Linked DNA regions of Marinomonas mediterranea MMB-1. The protein of the gene in region 1 interacts with the protein of each later gene in a pairwise test. Links are inferred from orthologs where the notes say so. Each region holds a gene or a part of one and is shown on either strand. Other genes may lie near its edges.

Evidence for each region.
Region 2: the proteins of rlmKL (region 1) and typA interact in binary tests that used the Escherichia coli proteins (3 or more experiments, as listed by UniProt). The link is inferred for Marinomonas mediterranea MMB-1 from one-to-one orthologs.

Annotation. Positions count from the first base shown.
Region 1 is NC_015276.1:2,826,609-2,837,147, forward strand. Bases 3,303-6,239 are described here. They hold rlmKL (bifunctional 23S rRNA (guanine(2069)-N(7))-methyltransferase RlmK/23S rRNA (guanine(2445)-N(2))-methyltransferase RlmL), read right to left. Parts: upstream 5,886-6,239; coding sequence 3,720-5,885; downstream 3,303-3,719. Other genes in these bases: purU (formyltetrahydrofolate deformylase), read right to left, coding at 3,303-3,602; rmf (ribosome modulation factor), read left to right, coding at 6,008-6,217. In the rest of the region: MARME_RS12860 (HDOD domain-containing protein), read left to right, coding at 1-1,343; asd (archaetidylserine decarboxylase), read left to right, coding at 1,382-2,239; MARME_RS12870 (hypothetical protein), read right to left, coding at 2,375-2,635; more of purU, read right to left, coding at 2,745-3,302; MARME_RS12890 (quinone-dependent dihydroorotate dehydrogenase), read right to left, coding at 6,290-7,324; MARME_RS12895 (DUF2835 domain-containing protein), read right to left, coding at 7,370-7,591; MARME_RS12900 (AAA family ATPase), read left to right, coding at 7,719-8,687; MARME_RS21520 (DUF58 domain-containing protein), read left to right, coding at 8,688-9,602; MARME_RS12910 (DUF4381 domain-containing protein), read left to right, coding at 9,607-10,065; MARME_RS12915 (VWA domain-containing protein), read left to right, coding at 10,058-10,539. UniProt on the Escherichia coli protein: Specifically methylates the guanine in position 2445 (m2G2445) and the guanine in position 2069 (m7G2069) of 23S rRNA. Methylation occurs before assembly of 23S rRNA into 50S subunits.
Region 2 is NC_015276.1:3,819,610-3,830,143, forward strand. What follows is about bases 4,522-7,453. They hold typA (translational GTPase TypA), read right to left. Parts: upstream 6,932-7,453; coding sequence 5,111-6,931; downstream 4,522-5,110. Other genes in these bases: dtd (D-aminoacyl-tRNA deacylase), read right to left, coding at 4,522-4,870; MARME_RS17500 (DUF2306 domain-containing protein), read right to left, coding at 7,137-7,453. Outside these bases: ubiquinone biosynthesis regulatory protein kinase UbiB, read left to right, coding at 1-1,382; MARME_RS17465 (phosphoribosyl-ATP diphosphatase), read left to right, coding at 1,399-1,731; Sec-independent protein translocase subunit TatA, read left to right, coding at 1,742-1,960; Sec-independent protein translocase protein TatB, read left to right, coding at 1,963-2,361; twin-arginine translocase subunit TatC, read left to right, coding at 2,424-3,230; MARME_RS17485 (ornithine cyclodeaminase family protein), read left to right, coding at 3,495-4,439; more of dtd, read right to left, coding at 4,436-4,521; more of MARME_RS17500, read right to left, coding at 7,454-7,523; MARME_RS17505 (ABC-F family ATPase), read right to left, coding at 7,745-9,334; MARME_RS17510 (MFS transporter), read right to left, coding at 9,450-10,534. UniProt on the Escherichia coli protein: A 50S ribosomal subunit assembly protein with GTPase and nucleotide-independent chaperone activity, required for 50S subunit assembly at low temperatures, may also play a role in translation.

The DNA.
Region 1 (10,539 bases):
GAATGCGCTCAAACATCGCATCTGAGCCTCTGCTCGCGTTCGCTATTCTCAATGAAGCGAACAAGGTAGTACCGAACAAACGTTCCGATATCAAGACCCCCAATCATGCAGCCTCCATGATTGGTATGAGTGGCATCGAACGCGTCCTAGACCAACTTGAACCCTATGAATACTCGCGCAAAAACCCGGAGCAGAACAGCTTCTTAAAAGAAATTCAGGTCAGTTACGAAGCTGCCGCTATTGCTAAACGATGGGCAATCGAAAAAAACATTAGCCACATTGACGATGTTTTTTGGGTGACATTTTTCAGGAACGCCGTTAGATGGCTTCTATGGTTTCACGCTAATGAGCAAATGACTGAAATCACACATCAATTAAAGAAGGGGATTTCTGCCACTCAAGCGGAACTAGAACACCTCGGATGTCGTATTGATGAGTTAACAGTGAAAATGATGCAATATTGGAACGCACCTGAGATTGTGATCAATTCCTTTTTAACGAAGCACATACCGTCTGCAAAAGAGTTACAAAGCTTAGCAAACTTAACAAAACACGCAGATCAAATACCGGGGTTTTCCGAAGACAAACGCCTCACCATTCTCGCAAATGGGCATTTAATATTGTCCTATTGCGCATCAAAAGTGGCCCAAGAAGCGGATGTTCTAGGATGGGGAAGCAAGCAGCTTGTGTTTTTTTATCGAGTCATTGCTGCCGTATTACATGACAAACTCGGAAAAGTCATTCAAGCGACGCATTATGGCGCGGTGGAAGCAGCCGCCGAATTTATAAGCGACGCAAAACCACCTTTAGCTAGACAGCTTCTGTCACCACTTCTGTATACAAAGACAAGCCAAGTCAGAGCAACCAAAAAAAGCGACATCACACCCGAACAACAGTTGCGAAAAGCACTTGAAGCGCCAGGATTGAGCAATAAACAAAAAGCTGCGCTGGTGTTGAAAGTTATCAGGGTAAACATCAGCTCTGCTCAGCACACAATTATTTTCAAGTATTCTGAAAGCAAAGGAGCTCTGTCTCCCATTCTTCAATATGGCTACGACATTGAAGTCATAAAAGCGATAAAGTGGAATAACCCTTCAACCACCTTCGACCGCTTAAAACAGAAAAGAACCGCTGTATTGCTGTCGGATAAAAAGCTTCAACAAGTATTAAAGACACTGCCCGATACCTCAGACCAAATAGTCGATGACAATGGCAACCTTATACTCGCCTCGACACCAGTCTCAGAAGGTGAACACCACATCTATTGGCTTGAGACACGAAAAGCGTTCAGTGAGAACGACTATAAAATAGTGAAACAACTTCTCACTATCGTCAGCCAATAATCCAAAATCAATAACATTACTTACACAGGAAGTCTTTCGTGAATAAAGACCAGTTATTTGCCCTAGCCCAACACGTAACACCTCAAAAAGCTCTGTCCAGATTTGTTGGAAGGATCGCAGAATGCGAAAACAACTGGGTTAAAGAAACATTCATTGGCCAATTTGTTAAAAAATACAATGTCGATATGAGCGAGGCAATCAATGAAGACCCTTTCTCATACCGAAATTTCAATGACTTTTTCACTAGAGCCATTAAACCTGAACTACGTCCTATTACAAATACTGAAAACAGTATTGCCTGCCCTGCTGACGGTGCGATAAGCCAACTAGGTGATATCGAATATGGAACCATTTATCAGGCAAAAGGACATAATTACAGCCTCACCGCCCTACTTGGTGGCGACTCAGAACTGTCTACCCAGTTTCTTGGCGGGAAATTCGCAACCGTATATCTCTCTCCCAAAGACTATCACCGAGTCCATATGCCTCTGGACGGCAAACTAAAAAAAATGATCCACGTTCCTGGAAAGCTATTTTCAGTTAACAAGGTAACAGCGGAACAAATTCCTAGCGTCTTTGCTCGCAACGAACGCACAGTCTGCATCTTTGATACAAAAGCAGGTCCGATGGCCGTTATATTGGTTGGCGCCATGATTGTAGCAAGCATCGAGACTGTGTGGGTAGGACAAACAACCCCCTTTAGCAAACACGTCACCACTTGGGATTATGAGAAACTAAACGACGTCGAGCTCAAGAAAGGCGACGAGCTAGGACGATTTAAACTCGGTTCCACGGCAATCGTCTTGTTTGGGAAAGACGCTATAAACTGGGAAGAAACACTCGAAGCCGACACTCCAACTAAAATGGGCATGCTATTTGGCACAACCAACTCATAGAAAAAGCATTTAAAACCATAACCTAACAGAAATAAAAAAGCCGCTAAACTAGCGGCTTTTTTATTTTATTCTGCACTTTTCATCCAACCAACGACCGAATGAGCACCACAAACATTTGATATCACTTCTTTTACATCAATGCCTTATTGCTTGTGCTGAATCGGGAGACCTCATTCGCCTCCTATGCTCCATAAACTCATCAGTGAGACAGTATGAGCCGTCTTTTTGATGTAAAAGCGCTCCGCGATTCACAAGCGCCTCTAATGTTTTAGGTAAAACCTTTTGCCGTCGATCCCCTTTGACAAAGAAAAACTGTTCATCCAACTGAATCAGCTCATAGCCTGACTCTAAGAACCCAACACAGAGGTTTTGGGTTGGCGTCAATTTAAGTTTCATTATCTGACCCTCAATCGCCTTTAAGTTCTATGATCTAACTATAGACAATAATTGGAATAACAAAACTTTATTAACGCCAAAATTAACGTCTTATAACATCAAGTGCGTTTTATTCAGAAAAAACAACCGTTTTATTTCCGTGCACCAACACACGATCTTCAAGGTGATATCGAAGCCCTCGAGACAAAACTAATTTTTCTATATCTTTACCCAGTCGAACCATATCGGCAGCAGTATGACTGTGTCGAACTCGAATAACATCTTGCTCAATGATAGGGCCAGCATCCAGGTCAGCGGTCACATAATGACACGTCGCACCAATAAGCTTCACCCCACGCACTGCCGCTTGATGGTATGGCTTCGCACCAATAAACGAAGGTAAAAAGCTGTGATGTATATTGATAACGCGGTGACGGTACTTTTCACAAAGGTACTCTGGAAAAATCTGCATATAACGCGCCAACACAATCGTATCCGCTTCAGAGTCATCAATGCACTTCTCTATCGCTTGAAAAGCGGGCATCTTATCTTCTTTTGGAACCTGAATGCAGTGATAAGGTACTTTATACCATTCAACCATAGAACGAAGTTCTTCATGATTGGCAATCACACCGACGATGTCACAACTCAATTCACCCGTGTGCCAACGGTGTAGTATGTCATTCAAACAGTGCGACTCTTTTGTCGCCAACAACATCACTTTTGGACGATCTGCACTGTCGTTAACATACCAAGTCATATCAAACTGATCTGCTATCGGAGCAAACTGCTCTCGAAACTCCTCAACACTAATATTTAACGATTCTGCATCAATCACATGACGCATAAAAAACCATTTTTGCTCAGGATCAGTGTGGTGACTCGCCTCAACAATTGAGCCCTGTCGCTCATTCAGAAACTGACTTACTGCGGCAACAATACCGACACGATCAGGGCAACTAATAACTAAACGATAGTGATTTTTCATAAGACACTTAATACTTTAAACTTAATAACATAAACAATTTCGATGTAAGATACCTGGGCTCAAACCAGTCAAGGTATCTCTACAACAGCCAGAACGACGCTACAATAGCTAGGAAATTTAACCGCGTTTTTGAAACACCCAACATTGGTGAATTCGGTTATTCCTCTGAAAGTCTGGGTCTAACGTCTGCGCCGTAATATCTTTAACAACGTAACGCTCAGATAACTCTGAATCCAAAACAAAACGTCGGTAGTTATTTGAGAATACTAACTGGCCCCCATCAGAAAGGCGAGCCATTGCGAGGTCAATCAACTCAACATGATCCCGCTGAATATCCAGCACATTAGACATTTTCTTAGAATTTGAGAAGGTAGGCGGATCCATAAAGATAAAGTCAAATTCATTCGTCGACTTTCTTAACCATTCAAAACAATCCGCTCGTACAACGCCGTGATCACGGTCGGAAAATTCATTTAATTCAATATTACGACGCGCCCAGTCCACATACGTATTTGACATATCAACACTTAAAGTCGACCTTGCACCACCTTGACCAGCATGCACAGAAGCAGAGGCGGTATAGCAAAATAAATTCAAAAAGCGAACGCCATTGGCATTGTCTTGAATGTATTTCCTAACAGGGCGATGATCTAAAAACAGCCCCGTATCTAAGTAATCTTTTAGATTAACAATAAAATCACAGCCATGCTCTTGCACTATCATTTCATGTTGAGAGGTTGCAACCTTTTCGTACTGCTGCTTACCACTTTGACGCTGGCGGTGCTTAACAACGACGTTTGTCTCAGGGATGTTTAGAGCGCTCGGTATGGCTGTCACAATCTCCATTAATCTTACTCGCGCTTTTTCTTCATCAACGCTTTTTGGCGCTTGATATTCCTGAACGTGAGCCCAATCATCGTACATATCAATTGCAACCGCGTACTCAGGCATGTCTGCATCATAGACCCGATAACAGCTTACTTTATCGGCAGCTAACCACTTTTTAAACTTCTTCACATTCTTCTGAAGTCGGTTAGCAAACATCTGAGCACCTTGACTCATAACAGCCTGCTGCCTATCACCCCGCTTAATGCTACCCTCAACAACAGGGAATAGATAAAAACGACACTCCAAACCGCCATTCAATATCCGAGTGTGTTTTTCTGGTCTAATTGGAACTTGTCTTGCAAGCTGGTCGTTACTTGTCAGTAATGCACAAACGCCACCTAAAGCATTCTCCGTCACCCAATAACCCAGCTGCGAGTACAATGAAATCAGCGCCATCTCATCACCAAGCCTCTCCCCATAAGGAGGGTTTACAATGACCAATGGCGTACTGCCCTGCCAGCTAAAGTCGTGCTCCTGAAACGCACTTAAAGAAACCTCAACAATCCCCGTTAAGCCGGCTCGCTTAATGTTTTCACGGGCGGCAGCGATTGCTTTCTGCTCTCGATCGGTACCTTGAAAGGTAACGGTCAAATCGTCCACAGAAACTCGCTCGTTTTTGGCGAAATCCTGCAACTGCTGCCAAAGACGATGATCATGTTGCTTCCAACCTTTAAAGCCCCAATATTGACGACGCAAACCCGGCGCAATATTCAATGAGATCAGCGCAGCCTCAACTAAAAATGTGCCTGACCCACACATAGGATCGACTAGTTGAGAAAATTGACTGTTCTTAGACCATCCCGCACGCAACAACATGCCGGCTGCCAAATTTTCTTTTAGTGGTGCCATGCCGCCCTGTTGACGATAACCGCGCTTATGCAGACTATCGCCAGACAGGTCCAAACTGACCGTAACCTTCTCGCGCTTCACCCGAACAGCAATACGAACGTCCGGTTGCTGCTTCTCTACGTTTGGGCGTTGTCCTGATTTTTCCACGAAGTAATCCGCAATCGCATCTTTCGTTTTCAGTGCACCAAATTGAGTATTGCGAATCTCTTTGTTAGTACCGTGACAATCAATGGCAATAGTACTGTGAACAGATAGGTGATCAGACCATTCGATGCTTTTCACACCTTGATATAGGTCATCCGCCGAATCCATATTAAAATGCGTAAGGGGCAACATTACTCGTGTCGCCACCCGAGACCACAAACACGCTAAATAAATACCTCTTAAGTCACACGTTAATTTAACCTGCGCCTCACCTAAACGAGTATTTGTTAAGCCTAATTCGTGTAATTCATTCTCTAAAACGTTCTCCAAACCAATTGGACACGTAAGTTCTATAGAGAAAGTAGCGCTTGCATCTAATTGATCATTCATGTTTTCTGTCATTTTTATTACTTTTTAGTTAATTTTTTTACTCTTTATAGAGCAAAGTGTTTTTAGACAAGTCGCTTTTTCTAGTCTATTCGTTAAAGCTCGACGACGAAAAACTAAATGAGAGGAAAACTCCTATGAAGAAACAGAAAAGAGATCTTCATCAACGTGCATATGTTAAAGGCTACAGAGCAGGCATGGCTGGACGCTCCAAAGCCCTCAGCGAACGTTGTCACACTCAAGCCCGACAAGACTGGTTAACAGGCTGGCGTGAAGGACGTGAAGATATGTGGAACGGATTAACCCCTGTTGATGGCACCTATAAAGCTGCCAGTTTCTCTCAGTAACCTCTTCTTTTATCTTTCTAAGTAGAACCGAATATACTAAAAGGGCCAACTTCAAAGTTGGCCCTTTTAGCTCTAGCGGCTCACTTCTCTTAAATACGCGTCTGTACTTGTGATGGCTTCGCGTACTAGCTCCGGCCCTTTGTATATGAACCCAGAATAAATTTGAACCAATTTTGCACCCGCTTCCAATTTTTCGACCGCATCTTTGCCGCTTAAAATGCCGCCCACACCAATAACGGGAAGCTCATCCTTTAAATAGTCAGATAGGATACGAACAACGTGAGTTGACTGTTCGCGTACTGGGGCACCACTTAGCCCACCCGCTTCCTCTTCATGACGATGTCCTTTTACAGCATCACGCGAGAGTGTCGTATTCGTTGCGATAATACCATCTACGTTTTGCTCGACTAGCGTATCCGCAACCAATTTAATTTCATCATCCGTCATATCTGGCGCAATCTTAACGGCTAAAGGAACGTTTTTTCCATACTCTTCAAAGTATCGCTTCTTAGCTTCTACAAGTGGTGAGATTAGCTCTGCTAAACTTTCACCAAATTGAAGAGAACGCAGGCCTGGCGTATTTGGAGAGCTAATATTTGCCGTAATATAATCGGCATAGGGAATCACTTCCTCTAGACACTTGAGGTAGTCGCTCGCAGCATCGTCAACAGACGTCGTCAAGTTCTTACCGATATTAATGCCTAATATGCCTTTATACCCGTGCTTTTTAACTCGAGAGACTAGATGTTCAACACCCTTATTATTAAAACCCATTCGGTTTATAACAGCGTCGTGCTCTGGCAACCTAAAGAGACGAGGTTTAGGGTTTCCGCTTTGTCCTTTCGGCGTCACTGTACCCACTTCCACAAAACCGAAACCAAGCGCACCAAGCGCCTCAAAAGCATCTGCGTTTTTATCTAGGCCTGCAGCAAGACCAACTGCATTGGGAAATCTCAACCCCATCACATCAATAGGAGAAGAATGAGGGACTTTTGGAAACAAACCGCTTAACCCGAGACGCCCCGACGCACCAAGAAGATCTAAAGACAGCTCATGAGAGACTTCAGGATCCAATTTAAAAAGAAGAGATCTGGCGAGATCGTACATTAATAAAGACCTTTTAAAATAATTAAGTTGTTCTTATGTGTATGGCTAACTAATTTTATTAATTCCAATTAACTTCTTGTTTTCGTCAAATTCAACTTCAAAAGAACCGTATAATCCATGATGCGTAACAAATTTTTGAAACGCTATAAGCGGTAATTGCACCTTTCTACCATCACGGCTGTGTGCAACTAAATTCTTCACTGTCCCTTTGTACATTTCTTTGTATTTGAAAGCAGATAAATTGACATCTATTACAATTCTTGCCATTTCCGTTCCTAAACAAAATTAGATATAACATCGGCGTAGCGTTATACACCGATTGATTTGCGTAATATTGCCCTTATTATATGTTCAAAGTCTTATTTTTAATAGAAGTATAAGGAAGTTAGGTTAGATGATTGACACCTTAAACCAACTAAAAGAGCATCTAAACCAATCCATCCTCGGTCAAGAGGAGCTAACTCGCGACCTGCTTATCGCGCTCGTTGCTAATGGCCACATTTTGTTGGAAGGCCCTCCTGGAATCGCGAAAACAACCGCAGCCAAGTCACTCTCAAAGTCGATGAATGCCCGTTTCCAACGTATCCAGTTCACTCCCGACCTATTACCAGGGGACGTCACAGGCTCTGATGTATTTCAACAAGACACAGGGCAATTTTCTTTTTCCCCCGGCCCATTGATGAACGAAGTTGTCTTGGCCGATGAAATAAACAGAGCACCTGCAAAAGTTCAATCAGCCCTACTTGAAGCGATGGGAGAACGTCAGCTTACCGTAGGCGGAAAAACGTACGCCCTTCCGGATTTATTTTTTGTTATCGCAACACAAAATCCGATAGAACAAGAAGGTACTTACCCGCTGCCAGAAGCTCAACTGGATCGGTTTTTAATGAAGCTGATCATTGACTACCCATCAAAAGAAACGGAGCTGGCCGTCATGCGCCTAGTTCGCCAACAAGATAGCGGTGAAACAGAGCAATCTTCGCAGACAAATATTGTTAACCCTGACGATATTATGAACTTGCAAAATGAGGCGCTGTCTCTCTATATGGCAGAGTCGGTAGAGCAATATATTGTCGAGCTGGTTATGGCCACCCGATTCCCGTCAAAATACATAGATGAAGTAAGTGACGACCAGCAGCTTATTGAATTTGGCGCCAGCCCAAGAGCAACAATTGCACTAGATCGATGCGCAAGAGCAAATGCACTCATCGCGGGCAGAGATTTTGTTACGCCCGACGATGTTCGACAGATCGCAGTTCAAGTGCTTCGTCACCGGATCGTGCCATCATTCGAAGCCGAAACAAATAACTTCAGCAGCGACGACATCATCAAACTTATTTTAGCCAAAGTCCCCGTTATTTAAATGCTACAACGAATACAGCGCCCCGAGCAGCCAGAACTCAATAGCACATCAATTCAAGAATTGATGTGCTTAGCCGCCTCTTTAAAAAAACAAAAAGCAAACCGTATGAAGTCTCGTTCTGAACACGGCGAACATAAAGTGAGATTAAAGGGTCATGGCCTTGAGCTAAAGGAATTGAGAGCTTACCAACCGTCGGACGAGCCACGACACATTGATTGGCGAGTATCAGCAAGAACAGGCGAGCCGCATACAAGAGTATTCGAGGAAGAAAAAGAACACAGTCACGTATTGATTACGGATTTATCTCAAAACGCCTATTTCGGCACAAGAGACACCTTTATTTCCACCCGATACGCGCAATTAGGCGCACTCATTGGTGGAAGAATAAAGCACCTTGGCGACAGGTTTGGCTATATTTATCAGTATGGAAATGAAAGGCATGCAAACTTAACGACAAAAAACTGGCAGAGGTTCCAAACATTGCTAGTCGACATGTCACGATTAGAACAACGTACAAAGCACACGACTGACGAGGTGAATATCTTAGATAAAACCTCGACCAAACTGCGTTCTAACAACATTATTATCCTGACAGACAAAGTTTCATTAAGCCCTACGGACAAAGAATATTTCAAACGATTAGCCAAGAAAAATCAGCTCACTTGGATTGTGATAGAAGACTCGAACGCTGCGCAGCTACCAAAAGGCACTTACACCTTTATGACCTCAATGGGAAAATTAACGCGACATATCTCTCCCGCTCATGAAAACACAATCGACAACCAATACCAGCTAAATAAACTAAGGCTACAAAAAGACCTAATATCCTTAGGCGTGAGATTTCTAAGCTATGACTTAAAAGAGTCTCCATTGTCTATCGTAAACTCATTGCTTCGTCACGGATGCTTAAGGTAATCAGATGGAACTTGAACTGCCAAACAAAGCCTACATGTTACCCGAAGCCATTCCAAACTGGCCACCAGTTTGGTGGTTCTGGCTTATTCTATTATTCATTTTGGGAACAGCGCTTTATGTCACTTACAGAATCGGAAAACGATATAAAAAAAGGGGCTACAGACGCCAAGCAATACATATTTTAAAGACTGAATTTAAACAGAAGAATTCGGCAGCGAAAGTGATTCTATGTCATGAACTAATCAAACGCTCTTTACTATCAGCAGGTCGTCCTGAGTTAGCCTCTCTCGCAATGACAGAGCTTATTCCTCACCTCGACAAAACGCAGAAAAAACACACCTTTTTAGCTCTTGGTGACTTCTTTGTTTTAGCGCCATACGCGCCAAAAATAGACATCACGGAAAATCAACTTTCCTCATTGTACACAACGACTATGCATTGGATACGCACACACCATGATTGAATTCGAATGGCCTTGGATGTTACTCGCTTTGCCAATTCCGCTGCTTATCATCGCGTTTAAAAAATACGGTACGATGGAAAAAGAGAGTAACCAAACAACATATTGGTGGAGCAGCCATGCCCTACCCAGCAGCACAGCATCAACACCCTCACCTGAGGGCTGGTTCAAAACGAGCAACATACTGTTAATGTTTGCATGGATCAGCTTGGTCGTTGCAATTGCACGCCCTATTTGGGTCGGCTCTCCGACTCAAATCACACCGTCTGGAAGGGATTTATTTGTTGCGCTCGACCTATCTGGCAGCATGCAAATTTCTGATATGTATTATCAAAGTCGGCCAGTCAATCGGCTCGTTATTTCCAAGCATGTATTATCCGACTTTATAGAGAAACGAAAAGGAGACCGGATAGGCGTTATTGTGTTCGGCACAAAAGCCTACCTTCAAGCACCACTCAGCTTCGACACTAAAACGGT
Region 2 (10,534 bases), 990 kb from region 1 along the record:
AACTCGCCAAACTACAAGACAGAGTCCCTCCATTCTCTGGTGCAACAGCGAAGAAGATCATCGAAAGGTCATTAGGGGATAGCGTCGAGAATGTATTTGAAGCATTTTCTATCGAGCCTCTGGCTTCAGCATCCATTGCGCAAGTGCATACAGCAAAGCTCAAAACGGGTGAAGACGTCGTCGTCAAAGTCATTCGTCCTAATATAGAGAAAACAATTCGCCAAGATATTGGGCTACTCTATATGTTGGCGCACTTCGTCGCAAAAGTCAGCACAGACGGCCGTAGACTGCGTCCAGTCGAGGTTGTAACTGACTACGAATACACTATTCTTGACGAACTGGATCTCGCCAAAGAAGCTGCGAATACAGGGCTTTTGCAACGCAACTTTACTGATTCTCCGTTACTGTACGTTCCTCAAGTACATTGGGACTACTGCGGCAAAGATGTTATGGTCATTGAGCGCATTTCAGGCATTCCCGTCGCTGATATTGAAGCGCTCAATGCTGCCAATGTAAATATGAAAGTGCTTGCTGAGCGCGGCGTCGAAATATTCTTTACTCAAGTATTCTCACACAGCTTCTTCCATGCCGATATGCACCCTGGCAACATATTTGTTGATGTATCGAACCCTGAGCGACCAAAGTACATTGCCATAGACTGCGCAATAATGGGAAGCTTGGATGATGAAGACAAGAGCTATCTTGCTAGAAACTTATTGGCTTTCTTTAAACGCGATTATCGCATGGTGGCGGAGCTTCACGTTCAAAGTGGATGGGTTCCAAAAGGCACACCAATACATGCCTTTGAATCCGCAATACGAAGCGTCTGCGAACCTATGTTTGCTAAGCCACTAAAAGACATATCTTTTGGCCAAGTTCTATTGGGGCTTTTCCAGACGGCTCGTCGCTTTAATATGGAAGTTCAGCCTCAACTCGTATTGCTTGAGAAAACACTGTTAAACATCGAAGGTCTAGGACGCCAGTTGTACCCAGATTTAGATCTATGGGTCACGGCTAAGCCATTCCTTGAACGCTGGATGAGCGAACAAGTAGGCCCAAGACGCGTTCTTGACGAAGTCAAAAAACAAGCACCAGAATGGGCGGGGCAACTACCACAGATACCAAATCTTGTGTTTTCAGCTTTAACCCACCTTTCTCACCAAGAAGAACGCATGGCGGAACAAACTAAGGCCATCAGCGCATTGGGCAAAGAGATTAAAAAAGGTCGCCGCAATATGCCGTTTAAGATGCTAGGCTTAGTAAGTCTAGCTGCGGCATGGATCACAACCGACCCTATTGCTTTAGAGCACCTAGCGACGGCAGATTTGTTAAGCCTCGGACTCTTTTTCGCAGGTCTATACCTGCTCGTATTAAAACCGTAATAATTGAGAGACTATAATGAAAGTAGATGTTCTAGCCGAACTCGCTACAACTTTGGAACAACGCAAGACTGCTGCACCTGACTCTTCTTATGTTGCAAGCCTCCATGCTAAAGGATTAAACAAAATCTTAGAAAAGGTTGGCGAAGAAAGCGTCGAAACGATCCTTGCCGCCAAAGATGCACAAGCATCTGGCGACAAAAAAGACGTGATCTACGAAACAGCGGACCTATGGTTCCATAGCCTTGTAATGCTTTCACATCTGGATTTATCCCCCCAAGATGTGTTAGAAGAGTTAGCTAGACGATTTAATTTATCTGGTCTTGATGAAAAGGCCAATCGAACAAAGTAGGAGAATCACTATGTTAGGCGGTATTAGTATTTGGCAATTGTTAATTGTTTTGGCTATTTTGATCCTGATTTTCGGAACGAAAAAGTTCAAAAACCTAGGCTCTGATCTAGGTGGCGCAGTGAAGGGTTTTAAAGAAGCCGTGAATAAAGAAGGCGAAAAGGAAGACGCTGACGTAGCACAAAGTAAAGTGATTGAAGGCGAATCCAGCAAAGACAATAAGAGTGTCTAAGCGTGTTTGATATAGGCCTTTCTGAACTACTCGTTGTATTCGTAGTCGGGCTGCTGATTTTGGGACCCGAAAGATTACCTGTTGCGGCAAAGACGGCTGGCCTTTGGGTTCGTAAGATTCGTAGAAGTGTTCAATCGGTTCAACGTGAAATCAATGCGCAGCTTGATCAAGAAGAGATGCAGCAAAAAATCAAAGAGACCAATGAAAGAATACTCAAAGAATCTCGAGAAATTCAAAACACGATAACACCTTTGCCAGAAACTCAATTAACAGAGTCTGGGGAACCTAATCTTGTGGATAACGTGCAAGAGGCAGAGCAACCAAGTCCGTCTCCTTCTGCACAGACTACGAACACTCTGGAAGACTCACAAGAGACTACAAAAGCGTCTAACGCAAATTAGCATTTCGTTAGACGTACGTTGTTATCTGTTAATCATAGTTTTAAATGCTGGATCACTAAACAATGAGCCAAGACAGTACTGAAACGGGCCAAGCTCCTTTAGTAGCTCATCTTATTGAGCTAAGAAATAGGCTTCTAAAAGCCGTCCTTGTTATTTTGTTAGCCTTTGTCGGTCTATACGCCTTCGCTAACGAACTCTATCTAATGGTATCTGAACCATTAAGACTACTTCTTCCCGAAGGAAGTTCATTAATTGCAACAGAAGTGGCATCCCCTTTTCTCGCGCCACTTAAACTTACCTTTGCTGTTGCCGTCTTACTGACGATTCCTTATACGCTATTTCAAGCGTGGGCGTTTATTGCACCCGCTTTGTATAAAAACGAAAAAACCATCGCGATCCCACTTTTAATCTCAAGCGTGCTCCTGTTTTACGCAGGCATACTGTTTGCCTACTATGTTGTATTACCACTCATCTTTGGCTTTTTCACCACAGTAGGGCCCGGTGAAGTCACCGTCATGACGGACATTAACAATTACTTGAACTTCGTTCTCAAATTGTTCTTCGCGTTTGGCGTAACCTTCGAAATCCCTGTTGCGACTTACTTGCTAATAAAAGCAGGTGTCACTACGGTTGCCACCTTATCTAAAAAACGTCCGTATGTCTTTTTAGGCTGTTTTGTCGTTGGCATGCTGATCACGCCACCAGATATTTTCTCTCAGACGTTATTAGCCATCCCTATGTGGCTTTTGTTTGAAGTTGGTTTACTTGCAGGACGCACAGTAAAACAAGAAGAAGAGACTGAAAGCGAAACAGAAGAGGATAAGAACAAGGATGACGAAAAAAGCGAAGTAGCGAAGACTCAACCCTAGAATTCATTCCTCGCAAAAAGTAGACAAATCACGTTTCAAACCAACGAAACGATGATTTGTCTTTGCTTCTCACTTACCCATCTTATCCCATTTAACGCTGCCCGATTTAAACTCACTTAATACTATCCTCTTGCTTTCAGCTAGCTCTAATTCAGCGCGATTTATGCCATCCGTCTCTTTAAGTCTCCTCTGCATTGCGTTACCGTAGAAAAAACAAACAATTGACTAAGCGTATTCAACAAAATACTCAGGAAAGGAGCAAGCATGCTAATCATCTCCGCTGAACAGGTAGAATCAACACTGGATTTCACAACCTTAGTTAGCGCCTTAAAAAGTGCATTTTCCCGTGACTTCGGTATGCCTCAGCGACAGATGTATCCGATACCTTCTGACGATACCGAACACCATAATACCTTCGCACTTCTTCCTGCTTGGACAGACGAAGTCATTGGCGTTAAAAGCTTCACTAACTACCCTGGCAACCCGTCTAAAGGTCTCGTCACAACATCCGCCCAAGTCCTATTGTTTGATCGAGAATCTGGAGTGCCAATAGCCCTAGTCGACGGCACCAGTCTGACTAACTGGCGAACCGCTGCGGTTTCAGCATTGGCATCCTCTTTGATGTCACGTGAAGACTCTGAGTCACTACTTTTATACGGTACAGGCGCGATGGCACCTTATATGGCTCTGGCGCATGCAGCAGTCAGACCGTTGAAGAAAATATATATCCACGGAAGACAACTGAGCAAAATGGAAAAAACCTGCGAGCGAGTAAGGCAAAAGCGCCCAGATATTGACGTTGTTCCCTGCCCGACACCAGAAGATATCATCACTGGCGTCGATATTGTTAGCTGCGCTACCAGCGCGAGTATACCTCTTTTCAAGAGCTCATTGCTTGCAGCAGGCACGCACATCGATTTAGTAGGAAACCATCACCCTAACTCACGCGAGTGTGATTCAGCAACCGTTCACATGTCTCGAGTTATTGTCGATAGTCGCTTAAATGTTTTAAACGAAGCAGGAGAGATCTTAATTCCGCTTAACGAAGGCGCCATTGAGCATTCGCATATATTAGGTGAGCTCTCTGAGTTGTGTTCTGGAAACGTCACCCCTAGAACAAACAGCAGCCAAATAACATTATTTAAGTCCGTCGGCACAGCGCTTGGGGACGTAGCAAGCGCTCACTTAATTTACAAGAAATTGAACTAATCCAACATAAAGGTTACGGGTCCGTCATTGGTAAAACGAATCTTCATATCCGCACCAAATTGGCCCGTTTCCACTTTATCGTACTGAGTTTTGACCTTAGCAACGAAATCATCAAATAAGCGCCTCCCCTCTTCAGGTACTGCTGCCGTCGAGAATCCAGGACGTAAGCCCTTTTTTGTTTCTGCTGCCAACGTAAACTGAGAGACAAGAAGAACCCCTCCGCCAACTTGTTGAACATTTAAATTCATCTTGCCGTCATCATCACTGAACATACGGTATTTCAATAATTTATCAGCAAGGCGCTTCGTATCGTCTTCAGTATCGCCTTTTTCGATTCCCACCAACACAAGCTGCCCATGATCAATTGCGCCAATCACTTCACCTTCTACCACAACACTGGCGTCGATTGCGCGTTGAACCAATACTTTCATATTTATCCTTAGTGAACTTGATTAGATAACATTGGAATATAACATTTCAGAAGACAGTTTTGACGGTTATCTTGTACTGCACAAACACAAAACCCGATAGGAAGGAAAAGGAACGATTAACAAGAAACAAGGCCCTAAAAAAAACAAAAGCGCCCGAAGGCGCTTCTGCCGCTCCTAAACTCTATTGAAAGAGTCTATTTGCTGCTGCTCGATTAAAAGCTAATTGAGCTTTGGTATTACTTACTTACGACCAGCGCGTTTACGCTCGTTTTCAGTCAATAGCTTCTTACGAATACGAATGCTTTCTGGCGTTACTTCTACCAACTCGTCGTCTTCGATGAACTCAAGCGCTTGCTCTAGCGTGTGCTTAATCGGTGGCGTCAATGTCAACGCTTCATCCGTACCAGAAGCACGTACGTTTGTTAACTGCTTACCTTTAATTGGGTTAACCGCTAAGTCGTTATCGCGAGAGTGAATACCGATAACTTGGCCTTCGTATACTTCCACAGCGTGACCTAGGAATAGACGACCACGGCTTTGCAAGTTAAACAAAGCGTATGCTGCTGTTTTACCCGTTAGCATACTAACAAGTACGCCATTTTGACGACCTGATACTTCGCCGTCTTTTACTGGACCATAGTGATCGAAGACACTTGTCATGATACCAGAACCAGACGTTAGCGTTAGGAATAAGCCACGGAAACCAATCAGACCACGAGACGGTACGATGAACTCAAGACGTACACGGCCTTTGTTGTCAGGTTCCATGTTAGTAAGCTCGGCTTTACGCAAGCCAAGTTCTTCCATAATTGAACCCTGATGTTGTTCTTCAACATCAATAACCACTTGTTCGAATGGCTCTTGAATTTGTCCGTCGATTTCTTTTTGAACAACTTCTGGACGAGAAACGCCCATTTCAAAGCCTTCACGACGCATGCTTTCGATCAATACAGATAAGTGTAATTCACCACGACCAGACACAATGAACTTGTCAGGCGTATCGCCTTGCTCAACACGTAGCGCAACGTTGTGGATCAACTCTTGATCTAGACGCTCTTTAATATTACGGGTGGTAACGAACTTACCTTCTTTACCCGCAAATGGAGAGTCGTTAACGATGAATGTCATGCTTACTGTTGGCTCATCTACCGTCAAAATAGGTAGAGACTCAACACAAGTAGGATCACACAAAGTATCAGAGATACTTAGGCCATCAATACCCGTAATACAAACAATATCACCTGCAGAAGCTAGATCTGTATCGACGCGCTGAAGGCCATGGTAGCCTTTTACGTTTAAGATCTTGCCTTTACGCTCTTTATCATCGGATGATTTAATAACGACTTGCTGGTTTGGAGACAAACTGCCGCGAGTAATACGACCGATACCAATAACGCCAACATAGCTGTCGTAATCCAATGCAGAAACCTGCATTTGGAATGTACCTTCTGGATCAACATTAGGTACTGGAACACTGTCGACAATCATTTGGTACAGCGGCGTCATATCTTCTGCCATTGCTTCTGGATCATTACCAGAGATACCGTTGATTGCAGATGCGTAGATAACAGGGAAATCCAACTGCTCTTCTGTCGCACCAAGACTATCGAACAAATCAAATACTTGATCCATTACCCAGTCAGGGCGAGCGCCTGGACGGTCAATTTTGTTGATAACAACGATTGGACGCAAACCGCGCTCAAACGCTTTAGAAGTTACAAAACGTGTTTGTGGCATTGGTCCGTCAACGGCATCTACCAACAACAATACAGAGTCAACCATAGACAATACGCGTTCTACTTCACCACCGAAGTCAGCGTGTCCAGGTGTGTCCACAATGTTAATGCGGTAATCGTTCCATTTAATGGACGTGTTTTTCGCCAAAATGGTAATACCACGTTCTTTTTCCTGATCGTTGGAATCCATGATGCGCTCAGCGCCTTCATCTTTACGATCAAGCGTACCAGACTGACTCAACAACTGATCTACGAGTGTGGTTTTACCATGGTCAACGTGAGCAATAATTGCCACGTTACGTAACTTACTGATATCAATCGACATTTTGGTTTCTCTATAATATACGAGATGGAAAGTACAGCTCGTGAAACGCTTTGTTTCAACCGTCTGAACTATCATACGGAGTAAAATTCGCGCAATTGTACCCTTATCTTTGTGAACTTCCCATTAAACTGCGAAAATTTAATAAAAAAACCTGATAGATCGATAAATCGGATTTAGAAGCTGACGCAGCGTAAGCCGTCAGTGATTAGGTAAATAACCAAGTATGCAACAATCTTCCCGGCATAAAGGCGAAGCTTCCTGCAATGATCAATCCGCCAATATACAGCCCAAGCATACTGGACTTATGTCGAGCGACATTGCCCTTTCGGATTGCCACTATCGCATTGGGTACATGATAGAAAACAAGCAAACTAAATAGGTGAATAAATCCAAAATGATCTAACAAACGAGGGCCAACATGCGCAGGCATAACGAGGGTAATACTGGCGGTAATCACCATCAGCAACATATAACACTTGCCCATCAACTTATGTCGTGGCGTTCCCTTTCTATTTACTAGAAGTATCGTCCCAATGACAAAGGCGGGTAAAACCGTCGCTAGATGTAAATAAGCCAATTGCAGATAAGTCATGTCCGAAATCCATTATGATCGTTTTAAAGTTGCTATTGCTGTAAATAGTGATCGCGGTAAACAGTGATCGCTAAAAATAGTGTATCGACTAACGCTCTCCCCGAGAATGATCAATCTTGCGCTTCTCAATCTTATATTTTTAGTGACAACATGACATTCAATAAAAAGGCCCGACTCGTAAACGAATCAGACCTTTATAAGAGCACAATCTTTAAAAGATATTATAGATCACGGCTAGACAAAAACTCGTCGTAGTTACCTTTAAAGTGATCTAACTTCTTATCATTGATGTGAATAATTTCAGTCGCCAAAGAGGAAACAAACTCACGGTCATGACTCACGAAGATTAATGTGCCTTGGAACATATCCAGCGCCATGTTCAAAGACTCAATCGATTCCATGTCTAAGTGGTTAGTCGGTTCATCCATAATCAATACATTAGGCTGTTGCATGATTAGCTTGCCAAACAGCAAACGGTTCTTCTCACCACCGGAACAGACTTTGGCTTTCTTCTTAATATCATCAGAAGAAAATAACATGCGACCTAAAATACCACGGACGGCTTGATCATCATCGCCCTCTTTGCGCCATTGACTCATCCATTCAAAGATCGTCATATCATTCGCAAAATCATCGTTACTGTCTTGCGGGCAGTAACCCAAAACGGCATTTTCCGCCCACTTAACGTCACCATTATTAAACTCAATTTCAGACATCAAGCCACGCAAAAAGGTGGTTTTACCAACACCGTTTTCACCCAGCACGGCTAATCGAGTTCCAGCTTCAAGCATCAAACTGCCGCCGCTGTATAGCGTTTCGCCATCAAACCCATGACCAACGTTTTCCAGTATAAGAGCCTGGCGGTGAAGCTTCTTCTCTTGTTCAAAACGAATAAAAGGGTTCTGTCTGCTGGAAGGTTTAATGTCTTGCAGCTGTATTTTATCCAGTTGCTTAGCACGAGACGTCGCTTGTTTTGCTTTCGATGCGTTCGCAGAGAAACGCGCTACAAACTGCTTTAATTCTGCAATTTGAGCAGATTTCTTAGCGTTGGCCGCCATCATGGTTTCACGTGCCTGCGTAGAGGCAAGCATAAAGTCATCGTAGTTCCCTGGGTATACACGCAGCTCACCGTAATCGATGTCCGCCATATGAGTACACACAGAGTTTAGGAAGTGACGATCATGGGAAATAATAACCATGGTGGACTTATAATCGTTCAGAATGCCTTCTAACCAACGGATAGAATCAATGTCCAAGTTGTTGGTAGGCTCATCAAGCAGCAGAATATCAGGCTCAGAAAACAATGCTTGAGCGAGCAATACTCGAAGCTTCCAACCCGGAGCAACCTCACTCATCGGTCCAAAATGCAGCTCTTCAGCAATACCTGCACCGAGAAGGATCTCACCAGCACGGCTTTCTGCACTGTAACCGTCCATTTCAGCGAAGTCACCTTCAAGCTCAGCCACCTTGATGCCGTCTTCTTCACTCATTTCAGGCAAGCTATAAATGCGATCACGCTCTTGCTTCACTTCCCATAGCTCTTTATGACCCATAATTACAGTGTCAATCACAGAGTATTCTTCGAACGCGAACTGATCCTGATTCAGCTTACCTACTCGCTCATTTGGTGTAACCGACACGTTGCCCGCTGTTGATGCCAGCGAACCGTCCAAAATTTTCATCAGCGTGGACTTACCACAGCCGTTCGCACCAATTAGACCGTAGCGGTTACCATCGCCGAACTTAACGGAAATGTTTTCGAATAGGGGTTTGCTACCAAATTGCATGGTAACGTTAGAAACAGTGATCATGTGCTTTCCAAAAGTAATGTGACGTATCACTCAGGATACGAGAATTGATTAATGAGCGTACTATAAAGGCTGTGTATGAAATGTCTATGCCAATGCCTGAAAAATCTTTTCATTATTATTCAGAAGCGGGCTTTAATCTCCCAACTAAAAAGCTAGCAAGTCCACCAAAACCACAAGCAATCAACGCAACAATCGCTAATCCATCGATACCAGAAAACGCAATAACAGCCGCATAAAGCGGTGGCCCAACCGTCGCGCCCAAATTCCCTAATTGAGCAATCAAGCCATAACCGTTACCTTGCTCATAGCTATTGCGCGCAAGCCTTGGTATTAAAGAAAGTGCCGCCCCTGGGATAAGTCCAGCGCTGAAGATCATCAACCCAAAGATAGCGCACAAATGCAGTTCACTTACTGGGTTCAACATTAATAAAAGGGCACCCACTCCCAACCCAATATACGCAATCACGGCAACACGCTGAGGTGGTAACCAATACTGAGAGATGGCTCCCGCCAAAAAGGTTCCTGTTGTACTGACTAATGGCAACACGATCTGAAGCGTCGCAGTCAGATTGGCGTCTTCAATAAAGTTTGGAAGATACGTCAATAAAGACACGAGCGTACAGGTATAAAACAGGAAAACCACACAAGGCAGCAGCGTACGCGGATTCCGATAAATGCTCATCAATTTAGACACATAAGATTCGCCGCTTGATGGCAATTCAGATCGGTAGCGCGACTCATTTTTATCTAAAACAAATAACAACACCAATGCTATAAACAGAATAAAAAGGGCGTGACTAAAGTACAACCCAGAGAGATCGTAGTTAGCTAAAATTTCATTTCCAGCCCAACCACTGATAGCAAACGCAACACCAAAGAAGGTTCCCCAAAGACCCATTGTAAGTGACTTATGATGTGGCGCACTCAACAACGCTATAATAGTCGGTGCCGCGACGACCACACCTAGCTGAGAAAAACCTTCCAACAAACGAGAAAGCAAAATCCATTCAAACGACGGCAAAAGAGACTGGAGAAAAGACATGATAGCACCGACGAAAAGCGCGCCGATCAGGACTCTAAAATAGCCGACTTTGTTAGCGATAATGCCCGCCGTCACGCCAAAAATAAGCCCCACAACGCCCACTATAGATAATGAAGCCCCTGCGAGCGCGGGCTCTATTTGATAGTGGTTTAGTACTT